DNA from 3 places in the Serratia sp. NFX21 genome. Region 1 is predicted to be linked to each of the others. Evidence: predicted binding sites of a transcription regulator. Region 1 holds the regulator's gene; each other region holds the start of a gene.
The links. Region 1 encodes sigma-54, which starts transcription at its own class of promoters, with help from an activator protein. Its sites were predicted from a motif close to GTTGGCACANNTTTCGCTNT; they were not measured.
Positions count from the first base shown of each region.

Region 1 (9,965 bases):
GAATATTCACCTGTGCATCAAGGTGCCACAGGAAGCCTGCCCGCTCGGCCTGGCACCGACCACCAGCACCACCGCCACCCTGGTGATGGGCGATGCGCTAGCCGTCGCCCTGCTGAAAGCCCGCGGTTTCACGCCGGAAGATTTTGCGTTGTCACACCCTGGTGGCGCTCTGGGCCGCCGACTGCTGCTGCGCGTGAGTGATATCATGCACAGCGGCGATGAAATTCCCCACGTCAGCGCCGATGCATCACTGCGCGACGCGCTGCTGGAAATCACCCGCAAAAATCTGGGCATGACGGTCATCTGTGACGATCTGATGAAGATCGCCGGTATCTTTACCGATGGTGACCTGCGCCGGATTTTTGATATGGGTATCAATCTCAACGAGGCCAGGATCGTCGATGTCATGACGCTCGGTGGCGTGCGAGTGCGTCCGAACCTGCTGGCTGTTGACGCGCTGAACCTGATGCAGCAACGTCATATCACCTCAGTGCTGGTTGCCGATGGCGACCAGTTGCTGGGTGTGGTACATATGCATGACATGCTGCGCGCCGGCGTCGTTTAATTATGGAAGAGAACTCAATGAGTCTGGTTGAAACCTGCTACGGGCCTGTAGAACAAGACGTCATGGCGCGCGCCGGTAAAATCCGCCTGCTGATTTGTGATGTCGATGGCGTGCTGTCAGACGGCCTGATTTTCATGGGCAACAACGGTGAAGAACTAAAAGCGTTTAACGTACGCGACGGTTACGGCATTCGCTGCCTGAAAACCTCGGATATTGAAGTGGCAATTATTACCGGCCGCTCCGCCAAGCTCCTGGAAGACCGCGCAAATACCCTCGGTATTACCCACCTTTATCAGGGGCAATCCGATAAGCTTTTGGCCTTCCGCGAACTGTTGGATACACTGTCGCTAACGGCAGATCAGGTAGCCTATATCGGCGACGACCTGATCGACTGGCCGGTGATGGCCCAGGTTGGCCTGGCGGTCGCGGTAGCAGATGCACATCCTCTGTTGCTGCCACGAGCCCACTATATTACCCGCATTGCCGGCGGCCGCGGTGCGGTGCGCGAGCTGTGTGACATTATTCTTTTGGCTCAGAACAAGCTGGAGGACGCCAAAGGGCTGTCGATATGAGTAAAACCAAACTTTGGATCACCATCCTGCTGGCGGTGATCGCATTGGCGCTGATTGGCTGGAACATGACGGATGTCAATGATGATGCCATGCCGGGACCGGCTAACAGTAAAGACCCGACTTATCAGAGCCAGCACACGGTCACCATAGTGTACAATCCGACCGGCAAGCTGAGCTATAAGCTGGTGGCGGAAGACGTAAAGTACTATGAGGCCGACGAATTAAGCTGGTTTACCCAGCCGGTGATGACGCTGTTTGATGAAAACGCGGTGGCCACCTGGTCAGTTCGCGCCGATCGCGCCAAACTGACTAAAGACCGGATGCTGTATCTTTACGGCCATGTCGAGGTGAACAGCCTGACCACCACCTCACAGCTGGAAAAAATTAAAACAGACAATGCTCAGGTGAACCTGGTGACCCAGGATGTGGCTTCGGATGACGAAGTGACGCTCTATGGGACGAACTTCACCTCTAACGGCATGAAAATGCGTGGGAACCTGCGGGCCAAAACCGCTGAGCTGATTGATAAGGTTAAGACCAACTATGAAATTCAGAACCAACAAACCAAGCCGTAATTTGTTGATCGGCAGCTTGATTTTGGCCGCCAGCGCACCCGCCTGGGCGCTGAAGTCCGACTCCAGCCAACCGGTAAGCATTGACTCACTGAAACAGTCTCTGGATATGCAGAGCAACGTCAGCACCTTTACCGATAACGTGGTGATCAAGCAAGGCACTATCGATATCAAGGCAGACAAGGTTGTGGTGACCCGTCCGGGCGGCGATCAGAACAAAACTTATATCGAAGCCTTTGGCAATCCGGTGACCTTCTATCAGATGCAAGACAGCGGCAAGCCGGTGAAAGGCCACGCGCAGAAGGTCCGTTACGATGTGGCGTCGCAGTTGGTGACCCTGACCGGGAATGCCTATCTGGAACAGCTCGACAGCAACGTAAAAGGCGATCGCATCACCTATCTGGTGCAACAGCAGCAAATGCAGGCGTTTAGCGACAAAGGCAAACGCGTGACTACGGTTCTGGTACCGTCGCAGTTGCAAGACAAAAACGGGCAAAAGAAGAGTAACTAATCACTTATGGCTACACTCATCGCAGAAAACCTGGCGAAAGCCTACAAGGGCCGCAAAGTTGTTGAAGACGTCAGCCTGAAAGTGAAATCCGGCGAGATCGTCGGCCTGCTGGGGCCAAACGGCGCCGGCAAGACCACCACCTTCTACATGGTGGTGGGTATCGTTCAGCGTGATGCCGGGCGTATCGTGATTGACGAAGAAGACATCAGCCTGCTGCCGCTGCACGCCCGTGCGCGCCGTGGCATCGGTTATTTGCCGCAGGAAGCCTCTATCTTCCGCCGCCTCAGCGTGTATGACAACCTGATGGCCGTGCTGGAGATCCGTGAAGATCTCAGCAGCGAGCAGCGAGCAGACCGTGCGGTAGAGCTGATGGAAGAATTCCATATCTCCCACCTGCGCGACAACCTGGGCCAGGCGCTGTCCGGTGGTGAACGCCGCCGCGTCGAGATCGCCCGCGCGCTGGCCGCGAATCCGAAATTCATCCTGCTGGATGAACCGTTCGCCGGGGTTGACCCGATTTCCGTTATCGACATTAAAAAAATTATCGAGCACTTGCGTGACAGCGGCCTGGGCGTGCTGATCACCGACCATAACGTGCGCGAAACGCTGGACGTGTGTGAACGCGCCTATATCGTCAGCCAGGGCAAACTGATTGCCCACGGCACGCCGGATGCTATTCTGGCCGATGAGCAGGTGAAACGCGTTTATCTGGGCGAAGAATTCCGCCTCTGAGTGCCAGCGCGTCCTGATGGACGACTGTTAACGGAAGTAGACTGAAGATTATGAAGCAAGGTTTGCAACTCAGGTTTAGCCAACAACTGGCCATGACCCCCCAGCTCCAGCAGGCTATCCGCCTGCTGCAGTTGTCCACGCTTGAGCTCCAGCAGGAGATACAGCTGGCGTTAGAGAGCAACCCATTGCTTGAACAGAGCGACCTGCACGAAGAAGTCGACGCCAAAGAAACTGTCGAAACCGAAGGTTTGGATACCCGCGAGGCGTTGGAACAAAAGGACATGCCCGAAGAGCTGCCGCTCGACGCCACCTGGGACGAAATTTACACCGCCGGTACGCCGTCCGGTACCCGCACCGATTACAGTGACGATGAGCTACCGGTTTATCAGGGCGAGACCACCCAGACCCTGCAGGATTACCTGATGTGGCAAGTGGATCTGACGCCGTTTTCCGACACCGATGCCGCTATTGCCACCTCAATCGTCGACGCCGTTGACGACACCGGCTATCTCACCGTGCCGCTGGAAGACATTCTGGAGAGCCTGGGTGACGATAATGTGACAATGGACGAAGTCGAAGCGGTATTGAAGCGCGTACAGCGTTTTGATCCAGTTGGCGTCGCCGCGCGCGACCTGCGCGATTGTCTGCTGGTTCAGCTTTCCCAGTACGCTAAAGACACGCCCTATCTGGCTGAGGCACGCCTGATCATCAGTGAGCATCTGGACCTGCTGGCTAACCACGACTTTCGCAGCCTGATGCGAACAACGCGCTCAAAAGAAGATACACTGAAAGAAGCGATGTTGCTGATCCAGTCATTGGATCCCCGTCCGGGTCAGTCGATCAACACCGGCGAATCCGAGTATGTGATCCCGGACGTGCTGGTGCGCAAAGTGCAGGATGTCTGGACGGTCGAGCTTAATAGCGACAGCATTCCACGCTTGAAGATCAACCAGCAGTACGCCGCGATGGGCAATAGCGCACGTAACGACAGTGACGGGCAGTACATCCGCAGCAATTTGCAGGAAGCGAAATGGCTGATCAAAAGTCTGGAAAGCCGAAACGACACTCTGCTGAAAGTTTCGCGCTGCATCGTCGAGCAGCAACAGGCGTTCTTTGAACAGGGCACAGAATTTATGAAGCCCATGGTGCTGGCAGATATTGCCCAGGCCGTGGAGATGCATGAATCGACAATTTCACGCGTGACCACGCAGAAGTTTTTGCACAGTCCGCGCGGCATTTTCGAATTGAAATATTTCTTCTCCAGCCATGTGAATACCGACAGCGGGGGCGAAGCTTCCTCTACGGCGATCCGGGCAGTGGTCAAGAAAATGATCGCGGCGGAAAACCCCGCCAAACCGCTCAGCGACAGCAAGCTGGCCACCCTGCTCTCCGACCAGGGGATCATCGTGGCGCGGCGTACCGTCGCCAAGTACCGAGAGTCTTTGTCCATCCCGCCGTCCAACCAGCGTAAACAGTTGGTTTGACCTCTATTGAGAAGGAAGACATTATGCAGCTCAACATTACCGGACACCACATCGAAATCACCGAACCTTTGCGCGAGTTCGTGAACACCAAGTTCGCCAAACTCGAACAGTATTTTGATCGCATAAATCAGGTGTATGTCGTACTTAGTGTGGAAAAAGTGCAGCAGATTGCGGAAGCGACGGTGCACGTGAATGGAGGCGAGTTGCACGCCACCTCGGAAGACGAGAACATGTATGCTGCAATTGATAGCCTGATCGACAAACTGGCGCGTCAATTGAACAAACATAAAGACAAACTGAAACAACACTGACATTCTGGGCCGTTTCCGTCAGCGGGTACGGCTCAAACGTAGCCTCGGCCATCGGCGCGTTACCTGTATGGGTATCGCGCCGATAAGCCATCAAGGGTTAAACAAGGCGAAAAATCACCTCACAAGCCTCCTGCTTGCTGGTGTGGTTTTAAGTGAAGATGAGATGAACAACGAAACAATGCAATTAAGCTCGGTGTTAAACATCGAGTGCACCAGAAGCTCCGTCCATTGCACCAGCAAGAAACGGGCTTTGGAAATTATCAGCGAACTGGCCGCAAAACAGCTCAACCTGTCATCACAGGTAGTATTTGACGCGGTTCTCACCCGCGAGCGCATGGGCAGTACCGGTATCGGCAATGGTATCGCTATTCCCCACGGCAAACTGGAAGAGGACACACTGCGGGCCGTTGGCGTGTTTATCCGTCTCGACCAACCTATCGCCTTTGACGCCATTGATAACCAGCCGGTCGATCTGCTGTTTGCCTTACTGGTACCTGCCGACCAATGTAAAACCCATTTGCATACTCTGTCGCTGGTCGCCAAGCGCCTGGCCGACAAAACCGTATGCCGCCGCCTGCGTGCGGCGCAAAGTGACGAAGAGCTTTACCAAATCATCACCGAGTAACGCCCGGCTGGCGTGACTTCCAGCCCGGATAACGATACTGTTTAGCCACGATGGATCCCGGTTCGGACAGGGATCCTAAAGTTTCTAACGGTGGCGATAAACGCCACTGAGATGCCAGGGGGAGTTGCCACATGGTGCTGATGATTGTCAGCGGCCGTTCCGGTTCAGGGAAATCCGTCGCCTTACGGGCGCTGGAAGACATGGGTTTTTACTGCGTTGATAACCTGCCCGTGGTACTGCTGCCGCAGCTTGCCAATACGCTGGCGGAACGCAATAGCTCCGCTGCGGTAAGCATCGACGTACGTAACATGCCGGAATCGCCGGAAGTGTTTGAATATGCGATGACTCAACTGCCGGACAGTTTTTCGCCGCAGTTGCTGTTCCTCGATGCCGATCGTAATACGCTGATTCGCCGCTACAGTGATACTCGCCGTCTGCACCCGCTATCGAGCAAGAACCTGTCGCTGGAAAGCGCCATCGATGAAGAGAGCGACCTGCTTGAGCCACTGCGCTCCAGGGCCGATCTGATCATCGATACCTCAGAAATGTCAGTGCATGAACTGGCCGAAATGCTGCGTACCCGCCTGTTGGGCAAACGCGAGCGCGAACTGACCATGGTGTTCGAATCCTTTGGTTTCAAGCACGGTATTCCAATCGACGCCGATTACGTGTTTGACGTGCGCTTCCTGCCTAACCCGCACTGGGATCCGAAACTGCGCCCAATGACCGGTCTGGATAAACCCGTCGCCTCGTTCCTCGATCGCCACACCGAAGTGCACAATTTTATCTACCAGACCCGCAGCTATCTCGAACAGTGGTTGCCAATGCTGGAAACCAACAACCGCAGCTACCTGACGGTCGCCATTGGCTGTACCGGCGGTAAGCACCGTTCAGTCTACGTGGCAGAACAGCTGGCCGACTACTTCCGCTCACGCGGCAAAAACGTGCAGTCGCGCCACCGCACGCTGGAAAAACGCAAACAATGACGGTCAAACAAACGGTTGAAATCAAAAACAAGCTGGGGATGCACGCGCGCCCGGCGATGAAGCTGTTTGAGCTGGTGCAGAGCTTTGATGCCGAGGTGATGCTACGCAACGACAGTGGCACCGAGGCCGAAGCCAGCAGCGTGATTGCGCTGCTGATGCTGGACTCCGCGCAGGGCCGTCATATCGAAGTGGAAGCCACCGGCCCGGATGAAGCGAAAGCACTGGCGGCGGTGATCGAACTGATCAATTCCGGTTTTGACGAAGACTAAAGAGTCAGGTGCGCTACATGCAGCGCACCTACTTTACAACACATCATTCCTGCAGCTAGATCCTACTTAAACAGTCCAGCGCCACCGCCTTGAAGCTGTCGAAATTATCACTGCCCAACAGGCGACTCATCGAACGTTCGCGCACAAAGGTGACGAACAGATCGTAGATTGCCATCGCCTCTTCGTAATCGCTCTTGCTGATCGCCAGCAGGAAAATCACGTGGGCAATTTCACCTTCACCCCAGGGCACCCCCTGTGGCGCCAGCAGCGTCACCACGACGGTTTTTTTCGCCAGCAACCCCAGCGAGTGCGGCAGCGCGATCCCTTCACCCAGCAGGGTAGAAACAATCGCCTCGCGCTCTACCACTGAAGGGTAAAAATCTTCGCCAACATAGCCTTCTTGCTCAAGCTGGCGGCACACCTGCTGGAATAATTCCGCCTGGGTCAGCGGTTCATTGACCAACATAAAATGCTCGGCGTCGAAGAACTTCTCCAGCATATAGGGCTTGGTACGATCCACCAGCACCAGTTTGCCGAGCTGTTCGAGCTGGTATTCGGTCGGGAACGGCGACATCACCACCACCGGCTTGTTCTTTTCGCTAACCCGCGCATTGGAAATAACGAAGTCTTCGTCGATATGGCTGAGCACCTCGTAATCTCGCAGTGAAACGATGCGCGTCATCACCAGTTGCGGGTATTTGCGTGCGATCTGCGCCTGGATCATCCGCACCGTCGAGTTACCGGTATCGCACACCAGCATCACCTGCGGGTGTCGCTCATAGCCGATGTTGTAATGCCGCTCCAGCCCAACGCCAATGTGCAGTACCAGATAACCGATCTCGTTTTCACTCAGGGTGTAGGGCGTGTATTTCCCCCAGCTGGAGACCGCGGCCAGCGTCACGTCATAGGCCATTGGGTAGTGCTGTTTAATGTTCGCCAGCAGCGGGTTGGGGATATTAATCTGGTATTTCACCCGGGTGATCATGGTCTTGATATGGGTCAGCAGATCGGCACGCAGCTGCTTGTCACCCTGCAGATTGTAGTTATAGTGCGCGTTGATATACGACAGAATGTAATCCACCAGCGCTTCTTCATCGTCGGCGTTGATCTCGGTAGGTTGCACCTCCTGCACCCGCCGCGCAGCAATGTTCACCCGCAGGTAGGCCTCTTCCGCTATCGATATCTCTTTGCCACTGGCTTTACGCAGTTCCCCGGCCAGCCAGGTCGAAACCTTGCGCACCGCGTCATCCCCGTCCTCAACGTCAAAGTCCGGCAGCGGATAACCATCGGTAATGCGTTGCAGCGCGACTGCACAATAGAAAATCAGATACTGCTCACCTTCGTCCGTCAAACGAATGGCATATTGCGACAGCAACGGATGCAGCAAACCGGCAAAGGTCGTCACCTGCGGTTGACGCAGGATCTCATTGTTGAGCAGTGGATTTTCGGCATCGGCCAGATGCAGCTGGAATAACAGATCGGTCAGACAGGCGCGGATCGCCATCTCCGAACCAAACAGCTTCATGCCGTAGCGCGGTTTGGTTTCAATGGTCAATTGGTAGTGCGCCAGACGCTCTCTTACCTCAGCCATGTCGTTTTGCAGCGTGCCACGGCTGACAAACCATTCATCGGCTAAATCTTCAAGTTTCAGAGAAAAGGCTGAGGTCAGAAAACGAATCAGCAAATAGTGCACCCGTTCCTGCGCGCTGCGTGGCGTGGCGTGTTTTTTACGTTCCTGATGTTGCAGGGCGCTAAACAGTACGACGTCATCGACCTGCAGGCGATAACCCGCCCCACGGCTATGCACAAAGTGGGCACCATAGTTTTCCAGAATATCGTTCAGCGCGGTGATGTCGGCGCGCACGGTTCGGGTGGAAACAGCAAAGCGCTTCGCCAGCTCTTCCTGTGGCAAAGTCTCTGACTGCAAAGCATCAAACAGATAGGCCAAACGCGGGTAGGGAAATCGCACCATTCTCTTTCCGTCAATTAAGGTGCCCGCCTGGGGAATCAGGCGGGCAACGGGTTACTTCGCCACCGGCAAGAACACCATTTGCGAGGGGCTGCCCACCGGCGTATAGCCTTCAACAAAGCTGAGTTTGCCGCTGACCTTATCCACGCCAAAGCGGGTGACGTTATCGCTGCGTTGGTTCATGGCATACAGATAATGGCCATCCGGGCTTAGCGTCAGGGAGCGTGGATAATCGCCACGCGTCCAGGTTTCCGCCACCGCGTGCAACTCGCCATCGCTGCCGACGCTGAACTGCGCGATGCTGTTATGTAGCCGGTTGGCAACATACAGATTTTTGCCGTCTGCGCTCAGAACCAGCCCGGCGGCAAAGTTGGTACCCTTATAATCGGCAGGCAACGAAGAAACGACATGTAACTGTTTCAATGTCCCTTTTTGGCTGTCGAAACGGTAGCTGGTCAGCGTCGAGGCCTCTTCATTCACCAGCAGCACAGTTTTGCCGTCCGGATGGAAGACAAAGTGACGTGGGCCGGCACCAGCAGAAGATGCGGCGATCCACGGCGGATCGTTCGGCGTCAGCTGGCCACTGGCATCGTCAAAGCGCCACTGGTAGATCCGATCCAGCCCCAGATCGGTAGAAAACACAAACTTGCCGCTCGGATCGCTGGCGATCATATGCGCATGCGGCCCATTGTGATCGCTGATGGCAAAACTGCCTTCTACCGCGCCTTCCGGCTTACCGGCACCTGCAGGCCCTTGCTGTTGCTGCACCGAGCTGGCGTTGCCCAGTTTACCGTCACTCTCCAGCGGGAAGGCCGCCACGGTGCCACTGACGTAGTTCGCTACCAGCAGATAACGGCCATTGGGCGTCGGAGAAAGATAAACCGGCCCCGCGCCTTGTGAATCGACCTGATTAAGCTGCGTCAGGCTGCCATCGGACGGATTGATATGGTAGGCAATAATGCCGCCGTGCCTGGTGCCGTTAAAGTCCGCCACTTCGCTGGCGACATACAACGTCTGGCCTTTGGCATCCACGGTTAGCTGTGCCGGATTGGCCTGCTTGCTGACCAGCGTTCTGGCGCTCAACGCACCGCTGGCCGAGTCAACCTGCACCCGGTAAACGCCTCCACCGTTGGGATTGTAAGTACCGATATAAGCAAAATGAGATGACGTAGATTTCATTGCATCCTCAGCATGCAGCACCGGGCTGGTCATCGCCAGTAACGCCAGAGTTAACGCGGTGCGTAGGGTTGGTGACTGCCAGTTTCGCATAGTTATCCTTATGATAGATAGCGGCGCGGAATGCCCGCGCCTGTGAATACAAAGCCTGTCGCCTCCCTGCCTTACGTCATCCGATAATGCGTTTACCCGA
Region 1 covers NZ_CP183196.1:5,080,027-5,089,991, forward strand. The annotation lists gene kdsD (arabinose-5-phosphate isomerase KdsD) at 1-565, shown strand, start outside; gene kdsC (3-deoxy-manno-octulosonate-8-phosphatase KdsC) at 583-1,137, shown strand; gene lptC (LPS export ABC transporter periplasmic protein LptC) at 1,134-1,712, shown strand; gene lptA (lipopolysaccharide ABC transporter substrate-binding protein LptA) at 1,681-2,220, shown strand; gene lptB (LPS export ABC transporter ATP-binding protein) at 2,227-2,952, shown strand; gene rpoN (RNA polymerase factor sigma-54) at 3,003-4,436, shown strand; gene hpf (ribosome hibernation promoting factor) at 4,460-4,747, shown strand; gene ptsN (PTS IIA-like nitrogen regulatory protein PtsN) at 4,911-5,372, shown strand; gene rapZ (RNase adapter RapZ) at 5,504-6,358, shown strand; gene npr (PTS phosphocarrier protein NPr) at 6,355-6,627, shown strand; gene ACNT1W_RS23830 (BglG family transcription antiterminator) at 6,683-8,599, opposite strand; gene ACNT1W_RS23835 (lactonase family protein) at 8,651-9,865, opposite strand; gene dagF (2-dehydro-3-deoxy-phosphogluconate aldolase) at 9,958-9,965, opposite strand, start outside.

Region 2 (9,965 bases), 2.0 Mb from region 1:
AGCCTGGTCAACCCATGCATGCTCAGTGCGGCCTCATTGGCCCACAGAATGGTCCGGTCGACTTCAGTCAGGATCACCCCTTCGGTCAGTCCCGAGATGATCTGTTGTAGTTGGCTACGGTTGGTTTCGCTGGCAAGAACGGACTGGCTCATTATTTCTCCATAAGACAAAAGATCTCAGGCCACCGGGCGGCGATCGGAGCGCCTGACAATGACACGACTTCCCCACCAGCATAGTGCTTAAGTAGTTCATTCGCGGGGTGTGAATGCACTAGTTCCATGGGTGCAAATGAACCGGGACGTTCAGTGGTGCACAGCGGCAGACTGATTCTGTCGGTGCAGCGGAGTGCTGCGCGTACAACCACTTGTCCAGTAAATATAAGGAATAACAATGACCACTGTCTATGAATCCAATCGCCTGGCGTTTAACGTTTCATGGGGCTCAATATTGGCCGGGAGTGCCATGGCGCTGGTGACCTATCTGATATTGAGTGTACTGGGTACTGCTGTCGGCGCATCGGCCGTGGATCCGTTGCACGCAGGCAATCCCCTGAGTGGCTTCGGCGTGGGGACCGGCATCTGGCTGTTCGTCACCACCTTGCTCTCCCTGGCCGCGGGTGCTTTTGTCGCCGGCCGAACGGCCCCCAACCGCGGTGGCTTGCATGGCCTGTTGAGCTGGGCGGTCACAACCTTGCTGACCACCTGGCTGATTATTTCATTGGCGAGCGGCGTGGTCGGTCTGGCCGGCAGTGCGGTTGGCAAGGGGTTGTCTCTGGCGGGTAACGGTGTGGCGGCGGCAGCGCCGGGCATTGGTGACAGCGTTAAACAGCAACTTGATAAAAAAGGCATCAGCCTGGATTGGGATGAGCTGCAAAATCAGTTGGTTACCACGCTCAAGCAAACCGGCAAGGTTGAATTAGACCCGTCTAAACTGCAACAAAAAACCGAGCAGGCCGGTGCGGATGGCAAGCAGTCGGCGACCGATGCGGCTAGCGACCCGGCACAGGCGGCAGCGGAGCTTAAGCAATGGTTCGAGCGCGTTAAGCAATCCGGGGAACCTACCCTGAACGCGGCGGATAAAGACGCGCTGGTGAACATCGTCGCCGCACGTACCGGCAAGAGCCACGCAGAGGCGACCCAAATTGTCGACAATTACGCCCAGGCTTATCAGCAGGCGGTTCAAAAAGTCGAACAACTTAAGGCTGAGGCCGAACAGAAAGCGCGTGAAGCGGCTGACGTTGCGGCCAAACAGGTATCCCGTGCCGCCTGGGGCTCCTTGCTGATGCTGCTGTTGGGTGCTGGCTTGAGTTTTGCTATCGGGCGTATTGCGCTGTCAACACGTCGTACTCTTGTTGTGAGCGAATGAAGATGGACGTTTCCATAAAGCGAGAGCTGTCATCTATCTCATTAAATTATCGTAAAGTCGTGGGGGCTTCAGTACCGGTGCTTACCATCGATTTCTACAATGAAAAAAACGAGCGCTATACCCTGCGTTATAACTTGCCGCCGGACACGCCGGAGCGGACAGAGCGACGGGTGTCTTTACTGCTGCATCTGTTGAGCAAGCAAAAGCCGCTGGAGATCGATAACGCAATAACTTAATTCAAATTAAGTGATCCGCCAGGCCCGAGCCGGATACGCCACCGGACTCGGGCCTTTTAATTCTCTGATGCCAATTACCTGACCGCAATCCCCCACTTTTTCATGCGTGAAAGCAGCGTAGTGCGCTTGATACCCAGGCGCTGCGCGGCACCTCGTGGGCCGGCAACCACACCGTTGGTTTCTTTCAATACGCGGATAATCCGCTCGCGATCGTCCTCACCCGCCTGGACAGGCTCTGCCGAGGGCAAGGGTAAAGCCATCGACGGCACCGGATAGCGCAGCTCCGGCAACTCCAGGTTAAGTACCGTGCCACGCGTCAGCAATACTGCCCGTTCGATGACATTTTCCAGCTCGCGCACATTGCCCGGCCAGGGCATTTGACTCAGCAGGCGCAGCGTCTCCGCCGGAATGCTGTCGATGGTGCGCTTCATCCGACGCGCTATTTTGTAGGTGAGAAACTTCACCAATTGCGGGATGTCTTCCGGCCGTTCACGCAATGGTGGGATGACGATCGGGAACACGTTCAGCCGGTAAAAAAGGTCACTGCGAAACTCCCGGTCGGCCACCATTTGCTGCAGGTCGCGATTGGTGGCGGCAATCAGGCGCACATCCACCGAAATCACCTTGTTGCCGCCTACCCGTTCAAACTCCCTTTCCTGCAGCACTCGTAGCAGTTTAGGCTGCAGTTCCACCGGGATTTCACCCACTTCATCCAGAAACAGCGTTCCTTTATCCGCCAGTTCAAAGCGCCCCATCCGCTGGTTGGTTGCGCCGGTGAAAGAGCCTTTTTCATGACCAAACAGATCGCTTTCCAACAGCCCGGTCGGCATCACCGCACAGTTCATTTTCACCATGCGCTGGTCACGCCGCTCGCTCAGGTTGTGGATAGCGCGGGCGATCAACTCTTTACCGGTGCCGGTTTCGCCGAGGATCAGCACCGAACAGTCGCTTTTCGCCACCATTTCAACCTGTTTAAGCACCGCAGACATCACCACGCTGCGCCCGACAATCTCACCAAAGTCCGGGTTGTTGCCGTTGATTTGCTCGGTCAGATAGAGGTTTTCATGCACCAGGCTCTCTTTGAGGCGGCTGATTTCCTGGTAGGCCAACGCGTTGTCCACCGCGATGGCGATACGCTCGGCGATCTGTTGCAACACCCGCAGATTGGCGGCGTTGAAGTTGTCCGGCTGGCATTGCGCCAGCTTCAATACGCCCAGGGTCTTGTTGCCAAACACCAGCGGCAAGAGGCACAGCGTTTGGATTTGATCCTGCCAGAGATCGAACAGTTGGCGTTCATAAGCCGCCAGACGATCGGAATGCTTCAGATTGAGCAGCAGCATTTCCCCGCTCTGCATCACCTGTTCGGATAAGGTGCCGGCCAGTGCCACGCTGTACTGCTGACGTTCAACCACGTCGTCTTGCAAATAGTGGGTGGAATAGATGGTCACCCGATCGGTTTTATCGACGCATAGCACCATGCTGATGGCATCGATCTTGAAAAAACGGTGGATCTCGGTAGATATTTCGCCAATCAAATCATCCAGATCGAGTTTCGATAACACTGCGTTGGTGACGTCGACCAAAACGCGGTAATCGTCACGCTCATGGCATAACTGACGTTGGCGGTTTTCCGCCTGCTCACGCAACCTGATCTGTTCCACCGCCAGCGCAACCAATTCCATCAGGGTCTGCAACTGCACCAGACTGGCATCACTGAAGGGTTGCGAACTACTGCGTAACAGTTCACAACCGCCGATCAGGCTACCGCCTGCGTGCAGCGGCATCAGGCAATATTGGTTAAACGGCAGATACAGCGCCAGGGCGTTGATTTGCGGATAACGCGCATGCAGATCTTCGCTCTGCCAGCGCTGCGGCAACGGGCTTTGTCGCAGTCGGCTCACCGGCCCATTGGCCAGCAAAGTCTCATCCTGATAGATGACCGGCTGCCGCTGTGCATCCAGCCCATGAAAGCTGACCCGCTCACTGTGCAAATCAAACAACACCAGCGTCACATGGTCTGCCAGTTGCTGACGTTGCAGCACCTGGCGCAGTTGCCGTAACAAATCGCCGAAGCTGTGTTGACTGAGCAGCGTGCGGGTCGTTTCCAGTAATTCTTGTTTTTCTAATTGAGCATTCGACATTGTTTATCACTTGCCTGAGTCGCGATGATGATTTTAGTGAGTCACGTCACAAAGTGTAACGCTGGGCGACAAGGTTCTCCCCCGACAGGATCAACAAATGCGCGGCAAAGGTTCGGCATGCGGCAAATCCAGCAGGCGGCTGATGCCATAAGCGCCCTGCAGCCTCACTTGTCGTCCGGCAGTCACCCGGCCAATCAATGCCGCGGCCTTGCCCAGCGGATGCGCCTGTAACGCAGCCAGTACCGCCTGTTCGGCTTCCGGCGCGGCCACCACCACCAGCTTGCCCTCGTTGGCAAAGTTAATGGCATCCAGCCCCAGCAACTCGCAAATCCCTCGCACTGCCGGCGCTATCGGTAACAGGTTCTCTTCAACTTCAATCCCCACGCCCGCCGCACGAGCAAACTCATGCAGGATGGCGTTCACTCCACCACGGGTAGCATCGCGCATGGCTCGCACGCCGTTAATGCCACGTAATGGCGTGATTAACGGAGCCAACACCGCGCAATCGCTGATCACATCCAGCGACATGCCCAGCTTTTCCCGCAGGTTGAGGATCGTCGCCCCGTGATCGCCGAGCGTACCGCTGACAATCACCGCGTCACCGACGCGAATATTTTGCGCTGCCCAATCCAGGCCCGGCGGGATCACCCCAATACCGGCGGTATTGATAAACACTTTGTCGGCCGCGCCGCGCTGCACCACCTTGGTATCCCCGGTCACAATGCGGATACCGGCCTGCTGCGCAGTGGCCGCCATCGAAGCCACCAGCCGTTGTAAATCAACCAGCGGCAAACCTTCTTCGAGGATAAACCCGCAGGAAAGATAACGCGGAAACGCGCCGCTGACCGCCAGATCGTTAGCCGTCCCGCAGACCGCCAGTTTGCCAATATCACCGCCCGGGAAGAAAATCGGGTCAATCACGTAGCTGTCGGTAGTAAACGCCAGCCGATCGCCCTGTTGGGTTAACTCGGCCAAATCCAACCGGGCCTGGTCTTCACGCTGATCCAGCAGCGGATTGGCAAAGGCCGGTAAGAAAATCTCATCCAGCAGTTGCTGCATCGCGCTGCCGCCGCTGCCGTGCGCCATAGTAATCACGTTATTCATGCCGGGGTTTCCTCTGTTTCACGACGGTATTGGTACCAGGCGGCGCAGGCACCTTCCGAAGACACCATCAACGCGCCAAAAGCATTTTGCGGTGTACAGCCACCACCAAACAGTGGGCAGTCACGCGGTTTGCAACGCCCGGTCAGCACCTCTCCACAGCGGGCACGAGGATCGTCAGCCACCTGCCGGTGTTGCGGACGGAAACGTCGTTCCGCATCAAAGGTGCTATAGGCCGGGGTTAAGGCAATGCCCGAATCGGCAATGGTGCCAAGGCCGCGCCATTCGCTGCCACCGCCCAGCACAAAGACTTCGCTCATTGCCTGTTGTGCCAGCAGATTGCCCTGTTCAGGTACCACCCGGCGGTATTGGTTTTCGGTTTGGCTCTGCTGACCCACAAACTGCTCAACCAGCATCATCACCCCTTGCAGGATATCCAGCGGTTCAAAGCCGGTCACCACCAGCGGTTTATGGTATTGCCGACTGATAAAGTGATACGGCGCGGTACCAATCACCATACTGACGTGGCCGGGCGCCAGAAAGCCGTCGATGCGGACATCCGGCTGTTGCAACAGGCTGCGCAAGGTGGGGATCAGGCTGATGTGCTGGCAAAACACGCTGAAGTTATTCAACCCTTCCAGCCGGGCCTGTTGCAAGGTAATGGCGGTGACCGGCATGGTAGTTTCAAACCCCAGGGCAAAGAACACCACCTGCCGCTGCGGGTGTTGCCGCGCCAGCATCAAAGCATCCAACGGCGAGTAAACCACCCGCACATCGGCGCCGCGCTCGCGGGCCTGCAGTAAAGAGCCCTGTTTGCCCGGAACCCGCAACGCGTCGCCGAAGGTGCAAAAAATCACCTCCGGGTGAGCGGCGATTTCACAGCAGGCATCTATACGCCCCATGGGCAACACACAAACCGGGCAGCCCGGTCCATGAATGAACTCAATCTGCGGCGGCAGCAGTTTATCCAGGCCAAAGCGGAAAATGGCATGGGTATGACCACCGCATACTTCCATAATTTGCAACGGCCGCTCAGCGCTAAACGGCAACTGTGCGGCTCGCTGCCGAATATGCTGCAACAGGGTTTTTACCCGCTTCGGATCGCGGAACTCATCAACGTAATGCATGGTTGCCTTCCCCCGCCAAAAACAGCGCCACGTCCTGCTCCACTTCCCCCATCGCCTGCAGTGCCGAAAGCATCTCCTCGGCCTCTTGCCTGTCGAGCCGACTCATGGCGAAGCCGACGTGGATCAGCACCCAGCAGCCGATCATCGCTTCCCTGGGCTCACCCTCCTGGCGCACCAGTGCAATATTCACTTCCCGCTGCACGCCACAGACTTCGGCCCAGGCATGCTGAGGCTGCTTTTCATCCAGCGCCACGATCTGCCCTGGAACGCCTATGCACATAACTGTGTCTCCAGCCAGGCCAGCCACTGATCCATGCCTTCACCGCTGGTCGCCGAAAGGGTAATCACCTCAATCGTCGGGTTCACCTTGCGGGCATTGTCGATACAGGCTGCCAGGTCGAAGTTCAAATACGGCAGCAGATCGATCTTGTTCAGCAGCATCACCCGTGCGGCAGCAAACATATGCGGGTACTTGAGGGGTTTGTCTTCCCCTTCGGTAACCGACAGTACCGCTACCTTGTGGCGCTCCCCCAGATCAAAGCTGGCCGGGCAAACCAGATTGCCGACGTTCTCGATAAACAGCAGGCTGTGGGGTTTGAGTTCCAGACGCCGGGCGGCCTCGTGAACCATTTGCGCATCCAGATGGCAGCCTTTACCGGTATTGACCTGGATCGCCGGCACACCGGTGGCGCGGATACGTTCCGCGTCATTGGTGGTTTGCTGATCGCCTTCCACCACCGCGCACGGGTGCTGACCATGCAGCCGCAGCAGCGTTTCTGTCAGCAGTGTGGTTTTGCCAGAGCCGGGGCTGGAAACCAGATTCAGCGCCAGAATATGTTGGTTGGCGAAATACTGGCGATTACCCTCCGCCAGACGATCGTTCTTATCCAGCACCCGGGTTTCAATTTCCAGCATCCGGCGCTGGCTGATACCCGGTGCATGGGTGCCTGCCAGCCCCAAACCGTAATGCAGATCGCCCTGTACATTGCGTTGCGGACGGAATGGCACCTTCACATCCCCTTCAATGGTTAATTCACCCTGGGCACAACCGCAGGTACTGCACATATTCATTCCCCTCTGTTATTCAATTTCCAGGCGTTTTATTTGCAAGCCATCGTCGGCCTGTACCCGCAGATTTCGTCCGGTACAGTGCGGACAGACCAGCACCTGCGGTACCAGCAGCTCGACATCGCTCTGGCAGTCATGGCACCAACACAGCGCTTTCTGTTCCGCCAGATGCAGTTCGCAGCCTTCGGCCAGCGTGTCGCGGCACACCATGTCAAAACAAAACCGCAGCGACTCCGCTTCAACGCAGGAAAATGCGCCAATCTCGAACCATACCGCGGTGATGCGTTGCGCATTATTTTGGCGAGCCTGTTGCTGCATTATTTCCATCGCATGTTGGCATAAGGTTATTTCGTGCATCCGGCCTCCGTTAATGGCGATAAACGCGTTATTCCCTTCACGTTGCAAATATGATGCCAAGCCGCCAATGACATATTTGTCGAACCGACTGTCATCGTCAGTCATTAAATCAGTTACTCCCTAACGGATTGACGGATTAATTTAACTCTGATGGTTGAATTAAAAGGAAATAATGTAATTTACCGGAATTTGGCACGCTTTATGCTTTAACTCGCTGACCCGGAGCTATTTCGACAACGACTATCAATTTTGAGTGAGGACCATGAGTACAATCAGTGAAGTAACCAGTCAGGCCGATTACATCGCCAACAAAAGCAATCGTCTGATGGCACAATGGCAGACCTACCACAGCACTCTGGTTAAAGCGGTCACCACCACCAAAAAGAAGATTAATCATCAATTTACCTACGGGCAGGAAAACGATCTGCGCTTTGTGCTGTTTAACCACTTTACGGTCAGCATCCAGTTGAGCGAAGGGTTTTACAGCCGGGATATTTGCTACCGGATTAATCTGGCCACGGCCCACGAGCCGGAAAACTTTGCCCCTTTCGCCCATGCCACGCTGGATGAAAACGGCAATATCGACGAAGTAATAAACAACCGCGACATGCAGGCTGTATTTGAACATTACCTGGATAAGATCGCCGTTATTTATCAATGCCTGTTTGATTCCTTGCATGATGGTCACGCCATTCAAGACGCTCTGAAAAAAATAACCTTACCCGTCTGATCACAGGCGTTAATCACCGACAGAAAACTGTCGAAGCGTCATTTTTTACTGACGATTTCGTCATAAATGACGAAGCAAGGAGTGTGCATGAACCGCTTTATTATTGCGGACCCTAAATTGTGTATTGGCTGCAATACCTGTATGGCCAGTTGTTCTGCGGAACATCGGCAATATGGATTGCAGTCATTACCCCGCCTGCAGGTGATTCGCAACGCTCGCGACTCTGCGCCGGCGATGTGCCACCAGTGTGAAGATGCCCCCTGCGCGCAGGTATGTCCGGTCAATGCTATTCGCCATCAGGATGACGCCATCGTACTGAACGAAAGCCTGTGCATCAGTTGCAAGCTGTGCGGCATTGCCTGCCCGTTTGGTGCCATAGGTTTCGGCGGCAGCACCCCACTGGCGATCCCTGCGGACTGCAACACCTCGCTGGCATTGCCTGCGCCCCAAGCACCGCGCCCAATCAGCCCCTTCCTGGATTGTGTGCCCGGTGTCCGTGCCGTGGCGGTGAAGTGCGATCTCTGTGACTTCAGCCCCGAAGGCCCCGCCTGTATCCGCACCTGTCCGACCCAGGCGATCCGGCTGGTGACCGACCGAGACGTGCGCAACGCCAGCGAACAGAAAAGGCGCAATGCGATGCAGGCGCTCAGCGCCGAGTTGCCGTTTGCGGCCGTCCCTGGATCCCACAAGGAGCCAAATTGATGATATATGCCCTGTTGCCCGACCCGTTGTTACTGCTGACTTCGGCCCTGGTCGGGTATTTACTCTGCGCCCTGTTGGGCTGGTTACTGGCCCCCTGGTCGCGTGTCAGCACTTTGCTGAGCGGCGTTACCTTAATCTGTGCCGTCGCCTCGCTGTTGGCCGCGGTACAAATGCTGTTTGCCCCACTGCACAGCGCCCGTTTGCCGTGGCTGCATTACGCGGTGGAAATCAGTGGCCTTAACGCCCTGTTACTGCTGGTGATGGCTCTCTGCGGGGTCTTTGCCGCGCTGTATCACGCAGGCAGCTTATCCAGACTGAACCCTCGCGCCCGTGGCCGGTTGGTTGGGTTAAGCAACCTGATGCTGGCGGCCTTAAGCGCTGCGGTGATGGCCGATAATGCCCTGGCCTTGCTGTTGTTGCTGGAATTGGCGGCGCTTTGCGGCTATTTCCTGATTGTCCATGCCCCAAGCGCTAAAAGCCTGCGCGCCGGACATAGTCAGTTCTTGCTGATGCGCTCAGGCACCCTGCTGTTGGTTGTCGCCTTCGCGCTGATCTATTGCCATAGTCACAGCCTGCAGTTCAGCGTGATCCGCGCTACGCCACTGCCGGACGCGTTACGTAATGCGGTATTCCTGCTGGCGCTGGCCGGGTTTGGCATTTTTGCCGGGCTGATGCCGTTACATGCCTGGGTGCCACAATCCCATAGCAGTGCGCCCGCCTCCGCCGCCATGTTGTTTTCCAGCGCGCTGATGAAGGTCGGCCTGCTGGGCATCCTGAAAATAGGGCTGGATCTGCTGGGTACGCCGCCGCTGTGGTGGGGATTACTGGTCTTGCTACTGGCTGCCGGTACGGCTTTCTTCGGCGGGCTGTATGCGATGATGGAGCACGATCTGCGCCGCTTGCTGGCTTACCACACGCTGGAGAACATCGGCATTATCCTGCTGGGCATCGGTGGCGCAATGGTCGGTACGGCGCTGCAACAACCGTTATTGACCGCCTTCGCCCTGATCGGCGGCCTGTTCCATTTGTTGAACCACAGCCTGTTTAAAAGCGCATTGCTGCTGGCAGCCGGTGCCATTGAACAACAGACCGGGCTGAAAGACATGGAGAAAATGGGCGGTTTGGCGCGGCTGATGCC
Region 2 covers NZ_CP183196.1:3,047,647-3,057,611, reverse strand. The annotation lists gene ACNT1W_RS14475 (PAS domain S-box protein) at 1-152, opposite strand, end outside; gene ACNT1W_RS14470 (hypothetical protein) at 391-1,365, shown strand; gene ACNT1W_RS14465 (hypothetical protein) at 1,368-1,601, shown strand; gene flhA (formate hydrogenlyase transcriptional activator FlhA) at 1,676-3,742, opposite strand; gene hypE (hydrogenase expression/formation protein HypE) at 3,833-4,846, opposite strand; gene hypD (hydrogenase formation protein HypD) at 4,843-5,970, opposite strand; gene ACNT1W_RS14445 (HypC/HybG/HupF family hydrogenase formation chaperone) at 5,957-6,250, opposite strand; gene hypB (hydrogenase nickel incorporation protein HypB) at 6,241-7,035, opposite strand; gene hypA (hydrogenase maturation nickel metallochaperone HypA) at 7,051-7,395, opposite strand; gene hycA (formate hydrogenlyase regulator HycA) at 7,658-8,125, shown strand; gene ACNT1W_RS14425 (4Fe-4S dicluster domain-containing protein) at 8,213-8,827, shown strand; gene ACNT1W_RS14420 (proton-conducting transporter membrane subunit) at 8,827-9,965, shown strand, end outside.
Region 2: a site for sigma-54 is predicted at 7,584-7,603, ahead of hycA (formate hydrogenlyase regulator HycA). Genes of this name have one in related genera too.

Region 3 (9,965 bases), 560 kb from region 1:
GCACGCCGTTCTGGCGCTGGCCGATTTCACCCTGGCGCACGTCATCGTAGTGGCTGAAGGTGGAGTACAGCAGGCCGGTACCGGAAGTCATGGTCATGAACTCGGTACGGAAACCGATCAGGCCACGCGCAGGGATCAGGTAATCCAGGCGAATACGACCTTTGCCGTCTGGGATCATGTCCTTAACGTCACCTTTACGCTCACCCATGGCTTGCATGACTGAACCCTGGTGCTGTTCTTCGATATCCAGCGTCACGTTTTCGAATGGCTCTTGCATGCGGCCATCGATTTTACGGTTGATAACTTTAGGACGGGAAACCGCCAGCTCGAAACCTTCACGACGCATGTTTTCGATCAGAACCGACAGGTGAAGTTCACCACGGCCAGATACGCGGAATGCATCAGCATCTTCGGTTTCTTCAACACGCAGTGCCACGTTGTGCACCAGCTCTTTGTTCAGACGGTCGAGGATCTGACGTGAAGTCACGTACTTGCCTTCTTTACCACAGAACGGAGAGGTGTTGACGTTGAAGTACATGGTTACCGTCGGTTCATCAACAGACAGTGCCGGCAGCGCTTCAACCGCGTTCACATCACAGATGGTGTCAGAGATGTTCAGCTCGCCCAGACCGGTGATAGCGATGATGTCACCCGCTTCAGCGATAGGCGCTTCGATACGCTCCAGACCCATGTGGGTCAGAACCTTGGCAACTTTACCGTTACGGGTTTTGCCTTCGCTATCAATGATAGTGATCTGTTGGTTCGGCTTGACCTTACCACGCTTGATACGGCCGATGCCGATAACGCCCACGTAGTTGTTGTAGTCCAGCTGAGAGATCTGCATCTGGAACGGTGCTTCGAGCTCAACCTGCGGTGCAGACACGTGGTCTACGATCGCCTGATACAGCGGGGTCATGTCTTCCGCCATCTCGTTGTGGTCAGTACCCGCGATCCCCATCAGTGCAGAAGCATAGATGATTGGGAAGTCGAGCTGCTCGTCGGTCGCGTCGAGGTTAACGAACAGGTCGAAGACCTGATCAACAACCCAATCAGGACGTGCGCCTGGACGGTCAACCTTGTTGATTACCACGATCGGCTTCAGACCATTAGCAAACGCTTTTTTGGTCACGAAGCGGGTTTGCGGCATTGGGCCATCCATTGCATCCACAACCAGCAGCACCGAGTCAACCATTGACATCACACGCTCAACCTCACCGCCGAAGTCGGCGTGTCCTGGGGTATCCACGATGTTGATGCGGTAGTCTTTCCAATTAATGGCGGTGTTTTTAGCGAGGATGGTAATCCCACGCTCTTTCTCCAAATCGTTGGAGTCCATTACGCGTTCGGTGGCTTCTACACGCTCTCCGAAAGTACCGGATTGTTGCAGCAGCTTATCAACCAGGGTGGTCTTACCATGGTCAACGTGGGCAATAATGGCGATGTTACGCAAATTTTCGATCACAGCTTTGCCTCAGGCATTAGAAATAGCGCGCTATTGTACACGTATTAAGCGAGGGACTAAACAAGATCACAACAGTCTCTTATAAACAACTGTGTACAGGTCAGTATGTGATCCCTTTCACGGTGCAAAAAGCAGCATCTGGTGCACTTTTGCACCATTACAGTGCTCCATCACGCATTGATTGCACCATTTAGGTGCAAACCGTCACTGATGGTGCATACTGATTCTGTGCAAAAGCCGCGCAGAAAGGCGATTAAAGCGCTTTCGCAAAGTTGGCACAGTTTTCGCTTTAGTCTTTTCAAGACAAAAAAAGCCAGTTCCACAGATTCGTTCCACGACGAAGACAATGACAAATCCGGGAGAGTTAAGTATGTCCGCTGAACACGTTTTGACGATGCTGAATGAGCATGAAGTGAAATTCGTAGACCTGCGTTTCACTGACACCAAGGGTAAGGAACAGCACGTTACCATCCCTTCTCATCAGGTAAATGCCGACTTCTTCGAAGAAGGTAAAATGTTTGACGGCTCCTCGATCGGTGGTTGGAAGGGCATCAACGAATCTGACATGGTGCTGATGCCAGACGCCAGCACGGCGGTATTGGATCCGTTCTTCGAAGAATCCACTCTGATCATTCGCTGCGATATCCTCGAGCCAGGCACCATGCAGGGCTACGACCGTGACCCGCGTTCAATCTCCAAGCGTGCAGAAGACTTCCTGCGTTCTTCCGGCATCGCGGACACCGTGCTGTTCGGGCCTGAGCCAGAATTCTTCCTGTTCGATGATATTCGTTTCGGCAGCAGCATCCGTGGTTCCCACGTAGCTATCGACGATATCGAAGGCGCATGGAACTCCGGCACCAAATACGATGGCGGCAACAAAGGTCACCGTCCGGCAGTCAAAGGCGGTTACTTCCCGGTTCCTCCGGTCGACTCGTCACAGGACATCCGTTCTACCATGTGTTTGACCATGGAAGAAATGGGCCTGGTGGTTGAAGCTCACCACCACGAAGTGGCAACCGCAGGTCAGAACGAAGTGGCAACCCGCTTCAACACCATGACCAAGAAAGCCGACGAAATCCAAATCTACAAATACGTGGTTCACAACGTGGCTCACGCATTTGGTAAAACCGCGACCTTCATGCCGAAACCTATGTTCGGTGATAACGGCTCCGGTATGCACTGCCACATGTCACTGTCCAAGAACGGGACTAACCTGTTCGCCGGCGACAAATACGGCGGCCTGTCTGAAACTGCCCTGTTCTACATCGGCGGCATCATCAAGCACGCCAAAGCGATCAACGCCCTGGCCAACCCGACCACCAACTCTTACAAGCGTCTGGTCCCAGGTTACGAAGCACCGGTGATGCTGGCTTACTCAGCCCGTAACCGTTCGGCTTCCATCCGTATCCCAGTGGTAGCCAGCCCGAAAGCGCGCCGTATCGAAGCCCGTTTCCCGGATCCAGCGGCCAACCCATACCTGTGCTTCGCAGCTCTGCTGATGGCAGGCCTGGACGGTGTGATTAACAAAATCCACCCTGGCGATGCCATGGACAAAAACCTGTATGACCTGCCACCGGAAGAAGAAGCTGAAATTCCAAAAGTTGCAGGCTCTCTGGATGAAGCGCTGGCTGCACTGAGCGAAGACCGCGAGTTCCTGACCCGCGGTGGCGTATTCACCGACGACGCGATCGACGCTTACATCGATCTGCGTAAAGAAGAAATGGACCGCGTTCGCATGACGCCACACCCGGTTGAGTTCGAACTGTACTACAGCGTTTAAGTTTTACCGCGCCGTCTGCGGACGGCGCTCAGATTTAGTTGTCTTTTTTTGTTGCCGTGGAAACTTTCTGCCCATCTTCGGATGGGTTTTTTTCTCCACCGTATTTTCTGCAAAACTATTCCGTGCCGCACGCAGGGCGGATGGAGTAGGATAGATGCACTAAAAAGGTGCAGGAGTCTGCTATATGGCAACTGGCAAGCTGCCCGATGCTGGGCAGATCCTCAATTCTCTCATCAACAGCATCCTGCTGTTGGATGACTCGCTGGCGGTTCATTACGCCAATCCGGCGGCACAACAACTGCTGGCACAAAGTTCCCGTAAACTTTTCGGTACACCGTTACCCGATCTGCTCGGCTATTTTTCGCTGAATGTCGATCTTATGCGTGAGAGCCTGCGCGCCGGCCAGGGCTTTACCGATAGCGAAGTGACCCTGGTGGTTGACGGGCGCGCGCATATCCTCTCCCTGACCGCCCAGACGCTGTCTGAAGGCTATATCCTGATCGAACTGGCGCCGATGGATAACCAACGCCGCCTGAGCCAGGAACAACTGCAGCACGCCCAGCAGGTTGCCGCCCGCGATCTGGTTCGTGGCCTGGCGCATGAGATTAAAAATCCGCTTGGTGGGCTGCGCGGTGCGGCGCAGTTGCTGGCCAAGGCTCTGCCCGATCCGTCGCTGACCGAATACACCAAGGTGATCATTGAACAGGCCGACCGCCTGCGCAATCTGGTCGATCGCCTGCTGGGCCCACAACGGCCAGGCCAGCACATTACTCAAAGTATTCATCAGGTGGCGGAGCGAGTCTGCCAACTGGTGTCGCTGGAGAAGCTGGATAACGTAACGCTGGTACGCGACTACGACCCGAGCCTGCCGGAGTTGGCGCACGACCCGGATCAAATCGAACAGGTGTTGCTGAACATCACTCGCAATGCGCTGCAGGCGCTGGGTGAAGCCGGTGGCACCATTACGCTGCGCACCCGAACCGCATTCCAGATCACCCTGCACGGCACCCGCTACCGGTTAGCGGCACGTATCGATATTGAAGATGACGGCCCCGGCGTACCGGCGCAGTTGCAGGACACGCTGTTTTACCCAATGGTCAGCGGCCGCGAAGGCGGAACCGGCCTGGGTTTATCCATCGCCCGTAATCTTATCGATCAGCATTGCGGAAAAATTGAATTTAACAGTTGGCCAGGACATACCGAATTCTCGGTTTACCTGCCTATTCGCCAGTGAGGTTTTCTATGCAACGAGGGATAGTCTGGATCGTCGATGACGATAGCTCCATCCGCTGGGTGCTTGAACGCGCGCTCACTGGAGCGGGTGTGAGTTGCGTGACCTTTGAAAATGGCAATGCGGTACTGGAAGCCCTGGCCACGCAAACTCCTGACGTGTTGCTGTCTGACATCCGCATGCCGGGTATGGATGGTCTGGCGTTGCTCAAGCAGATCAAGCAGCGTCACCCCATGCTTCCGGTCATCATAATGACGGCACATTCGGATTTGGACGCCGCGGTCAGCGCCTACCAGCAAGGAGCGTTCGATTACCTGCCAAAACCCTTTGATATCGATGAAGCGGTCGCGCTGGTAGAGCGCGCCATCAGCCATTATCAGGAACAGCAACAACCGGCGCGCAGCCAGCCGGCCAACGACCCGGTGGCGGACATTATCGGCGAAGCCCCGGCGATGCAGGACGTGTTCCGCATCATTGGCCGTCTGTCGCGTTCATCGATCAGCGTGCTGATCAACGGCGAATCCGGCACCGGTAAAGAGCTGGTGGCCCATGCCCTGCATCGCCACAGCCCGCGAGCCAAATCTCCGTTTATCGCGTTGAATATGGCGGCGATCCCTAAAGACCTGATCGAATCCGAGCTGTTCGGCCACGAAAAAGGGGCTTTTACCGGTGCCAATCAGATCCGTCAGGGCCGTTTTGAGCAGGCCGATGGCGGGACACTGTTCCTGGATGAAATCGGCGATATGCCGCTGGATGTTCAAACCCGTTTACTGCGGGTGCTGGCCGATGGTCAATTCTACCGGGTCGGTGGATACGCGCCGGTGAAGGTGGACGTGCGCATTATCGCCGCCACCCATCAGAACCTGGAGCTGCGGGTACAGGAAGGTAAATTCCGTGAAGATCTGTTCCATCGCCTGAACGTCATTCGCGTACATCTGCCACCGTTGCGTGAACGTCGTGAGGACATACCTCGTCTGGCGCGCTACTTCCTGCAAGTGGCGGCAAAAGAGCTGGGCGTTGAGGCGAAGAATCTGCATCCGGAAACCGAAACCGCCCTGACCCGCCTGCCGTGGCCAGGTAACGTGCGTCAGTTGGAAAACACCTGTCGCTGGTTAACCGTGATGGCCGCCGGGCAGGAAGTGCTGATTCAGGATCTGCCGAGTGAGCTGTTTGAAACCGCTGCGCCGGAAACGGCCGGCCACAGCTTGCCGGACAGTTGGGCTACGCTACTGGCGCAGTGGGCCGACCGGGCACTGCGTTCCGGTCATCAAAACTTGCTGTCGGAAGCGCAACCGGAAATGGAGCGCACTTTGCTCACTACCGCGCTGCGCCATACCCAGGGGCATAAGCAGGAAGCCGCTCGCTTGTTGGGTTGGGGCCGCAATACGTTAACGCGCAAGTTGAAAGAGTTGGGAATGGAATAGTTTGCGTTGTTGATTATAAAAAACACAATCAAGCGCACAAAAAATCGACGACTTCAGGCTTTACAGCCGCTCTGCCGGCAGTATGATCGGGGCGCACACTCTGGAGGCTCTCGATGCTGGACTCATTGGTCGCATTCATTTCCCAAGGCGCGGAGCTTGGCTCTGCCGCCAGCCACACACCGCAGGCAGCCGTTGCTGCGGTGTTGTGCGCCGCACTGATTAATTTCTTCAGTTAAATTTCTAATTAAAAAAATGGCCGCTAATGCGGCCGTTTCTTTATCGATCAAATAACCCGAGAGAATTGCTGAGTGCGCGCCTGTTGTCGCAGGTAGATATCAAAACACATGCAAATATTGCGGATCAGCAACCGACCGCGCGGTGTAACGCGAATACCCTGCTCGTCACGCTCCACCAGCCCATCACGTTCAAACGGTGCCAGCAGTTGCAGGTCTTCGGCAAAATAGCCGGCGAAGTCGATAGCGAACTGTTGCTCTATTGCCAGATAGTCCAGTTTGAAATTGCAGATCAGCGTTTTGATTACCTCACGCCGCAGACAGTCGTCTTCCGTCATCGCCAGGCCGCGCCACAAGGCATGCCCCTGCGCCTCAACGCTACTGTAATAGGTCTTCAGCTCTTTCTGGTTCTGGGCATAGCTGTCCCCCAGCATGCTGATGGCGGATACGCCCAGCCCCAGCAAATCGCTGTCACCCTGAGTGGTGTACCCCTGGAAGTTGCGGTGCAGTTTCCCTTCGCGCTGTGCCACGGCCAGTTCATCATCCGGGCGGGCAAAGTGGTCCATGCCGATAAACTGATAGCCGGACTCGGTCAGCGAGGCGATGGTCTGCTGCAGGATATCCAGTTTCTGCTGCGCGCTCGGCAAATCCGCATCTTTGATTTTGCGTTGGGCTGCAAACAGGTTCGGCATGTGGGCGTAGTTAAATACGCTGAGACGATCCGGGTTGAGTTCCGCCACCCGCTGCAGGGTGTAAGCAAAGCTCTCCGGCGTCTGCTTTGGCAGCCCGTAGATCAAATCAATATTGGTGGAGTTAAAGCCCAAAGCCTTGGCGCGAGCGATCAGAGCGAAGATAAAGGTTTCATCCTGCTCACGGTTCACCAGCCGCTGCACTTCTTTATTGAAATCCTGCACCCCCATGCTCAGGCGATTAAAGCCTTCGCTGCGTAAATGATCGAGCACATCCAGCTCAATCTCACGCGGATCGACTTCGATCGACATTTCCAAATCGGGGAGAAAATCAAAGTGTTGGCGCAGCATTGCCACCAGCTTGCTGATTTGCGACTTGCTCAGGTAGGTCGGCGTGCCGCCACCCCAATGCAACTGACCAACTTTACGCCCGGCAAACAGAGGCGCGCGCTGGGCGATTTCCTGTGCCAGCACCGCCAGATATTCATCGGCCTTGTGCGTCTGACGCGTCACCAGTTTATTGCAGCCACAGAAATAGCAGAGTTTGTGGCAGAAAGGGATATGCACATACAGCGACAGCGGACGTTCTGGATAGCGCGCAGCAGCGCGTTGAAACGCCGCTTCGTCATAGCCCTGGTTGAACTCCAGCGCTGTGGGGTATGAGGTATAACGCGGCCCTGAATAGTTATATTTCTGGATCAGGGCCAGATCCCAGACAATTGCCTGCTCTGACATGCTCACTCCTTCCGATATTTTTTTCTACCGGGCCGGGAAATGGGCAGTTGTCTACGCTGTCTGGCCGCGGAAGCGCTGCGAAAACGCGTTTTGCGTTTAGACAGCCGCCATAGTTTACCGAATAACCACAGCAGATAACACATCAAGAGTAGGGCTATTGTCAGGATCAGCCACATGACGCGTTAAATTACGTCTTTTGGGTTACCGCCTTTCAGCAGCTTCAGGATATCTTCCCGCTTCTCTTCTTCTTCTTCGTCGTCATCACCCAATTCAATGCCCAATTGCTCCATCAGGGCATCGATACGATCCAGCGTCTGATCAACATATTTCTGATCTTCGGCGCTCAGAGTCTCGCCGTCATCAATGCGATCCAGCAGTGCGTCCAGACGCTCATCATTTTCCAGCTTGGCCAGTTCTTCTTCCGGCGTCAGACGTGGCTTAGGCTTGGCTTCAGCTTTCGGCTTGGGTTGCGGTTTGGCTTTTGGCTTATCTTCAACCACCAGCGCTACCGGCACTTTGCTGCCGATACGCGGATCTTTGGCCTGGGCCGCCGCTTTATTTTTTTGATTGGTGGACTCAACCTGGGTGCGAGAACCGGAAGCGAGACCACGGCGTTTTTTCGCACGCTTGTGTTCACGGGCTTCCTGATCGAGCTCCGCACGGCTTTTCTTTTTGTTTTTCGGCGTCGCCGCGCTGCTGCGTGGGGCGCGAGGTGCTTTTGATGGCTGGTTCATAGCGTATGCTCTTAGGTATGTAGATTCAGTATAGAGATAGATGCTATACGATTGCGGCGGAATCTAGCAGAAAGCGGACAAAGAAAAAAGGCGGCAGGTTAAACCTGCCGCCTTTTTGCACCCTCTTTCGAAGGATATTCCTGCTACGCGCTCCGTGCGCACACTCAACATCCTGGTTTTTCCTTTTGCTATAAACGCATTCCCTGCCGCACTACGTCCTTCATCCTGAAAGAAAAATCGTCCCTGGCACAATCCCTGCACATCCACTCTTCCTGAGCGCGCTTCCTGCGGGCATCCAAATTGCAGTGACTTCACCATCCTTGTGCTATTCGCAAATTCAGATGCAAATAGGTCAATTCCTTCTGGGTTCATCCTGGCACTCCAGCACTTCCTGTGCACTCCATGAGATTTATCACCCTTCCCGGATGTTCCTTAATCCTGCACAGCCTTGTGCTGCAACCTACTTTACGCTATCAGGAGTTAGGCTCAAGGTAGCGGCCGGGCAATTGGCATAACAAAAAACACATCGGAGAATTAACATTCTGTTTTTAAAGGTAAAGAATAAAAACAGCTTTCGAATAAAGCGACATTGCCCCCTATTCGAATGGCGAATGTCTCACAAGCTCGCTGAGGTCTGACTGCCACGCCCTGCTGGCCCGATGCTTAAAAACAGAGAAACACACCATTTTTACCGCTGATGCAGTTATAATCGCCAACCAGTTAGCCATCCTTGCGGAGACGAAAAATTTTGACCAGCAAGAATTACAATTATCATGTGACCCATTTCGTCACCAGTGCGCCCGATATTCGCCATCTTCCGGGGGATGAAGGTATTGAAGTTGCGTTCGCCGGTCGCTCTAATGCCGGTAAGTCCAGCGCGTTAAATACCCTGACCAACCAGAAAGGTCTGGCGCGTACCAGTAAAACGCCGGGCCGTACCCAGCTGATTAACCTGTTTGAAGTGGAAGAAGGCATTCGCCTCGTCGACCTGCCAGGTTATGGCTACGCCGAAGTTCCTGAAGAGATGAAACGCAAATGGCAGCGTGCGCTGGGTGAATACCTGCAAATGCGTAACTGCCTGAAAGGCCTGGTGGTGCTGATGGATATCCGCCATCCGTTGAAAGATCTCGACCAACAGATGATTCAGTGGGCCGTCGAAGTCGGTACGCCGGTCCTGCTCCTGCTGACCAAAGCGGACAAGCTGGCATCTGGCGCGCGCAAGGCGCAGCTCAATATGGTGCGTGAAGCGGTAGTGCCGTTTATGGGCGATATCCAGGTTGAAGCCTTCTCCTCACCGAAAAAAATCGGCGTCGACAAGCTGAGCCAGAAACTGAACACCTGGTTTAACGAGATCCCACCGGAAGTACTGCCGGAAGATGACGACACCGCCGGCGAATAACAACGCCCCAGGTGCCGCAGTAGCCGATGTGGAAACACATCGGCTTTTTTGCGTCTGCGATCCGCGAAATCAGGCCTTTTTCGTTATCTAATTACAGTTTTGACTGAAAATCATCATAAATTCTTATGACCATTTAACGATGAGAGCTCAGCGGATGAGCAAATTCAGGGGATCAAACGAGGAAAAAGCGTTTCGGAGAGAATAGGAAAAACTTATGGCTTGGCTTTGTTTTTACAATAAAAAACGCCCCAGTCAATACTGACTGGGGCGGCTAAATA
Region 3 covers NZ_CP183196.1:394,545-404,509, forward strand. The annotation lists gene typA (ribosome-dependent GTPase TypA) at 1-1,462, opposite strand, end outside; gene glnA (glutamate--ammonia ligase) at 1,833-3,242, shown strand; gene glnL (nitrogen regulation protein NR(II)) at 3,427-4,476, shown strand; gene glnG (nitrogen regulation protein NR(I)) at 4,485-5,897, shown strand; gene ACNT1W_RS01885 (YshB family small membrane protein) at 6,011-6,133, shown strand; gene hemN (oxygen-independent coproporphyrinogen III oxidase) at 6,181-7,554, opposite strand; gene yihI (Der GTPase-activating protein YihI) at 7,737-8,288, opposite strand; gene yihA (ribosome biogenesis GTP-binding protein YihA/YsxC) at 9,037-9,687, shown strand.
Region 3: a site for sigma-54 is predicted at 1,734-1,753, ahead of glnA (glutamate--ammonia ligase). Genes of this name have one in related genera too.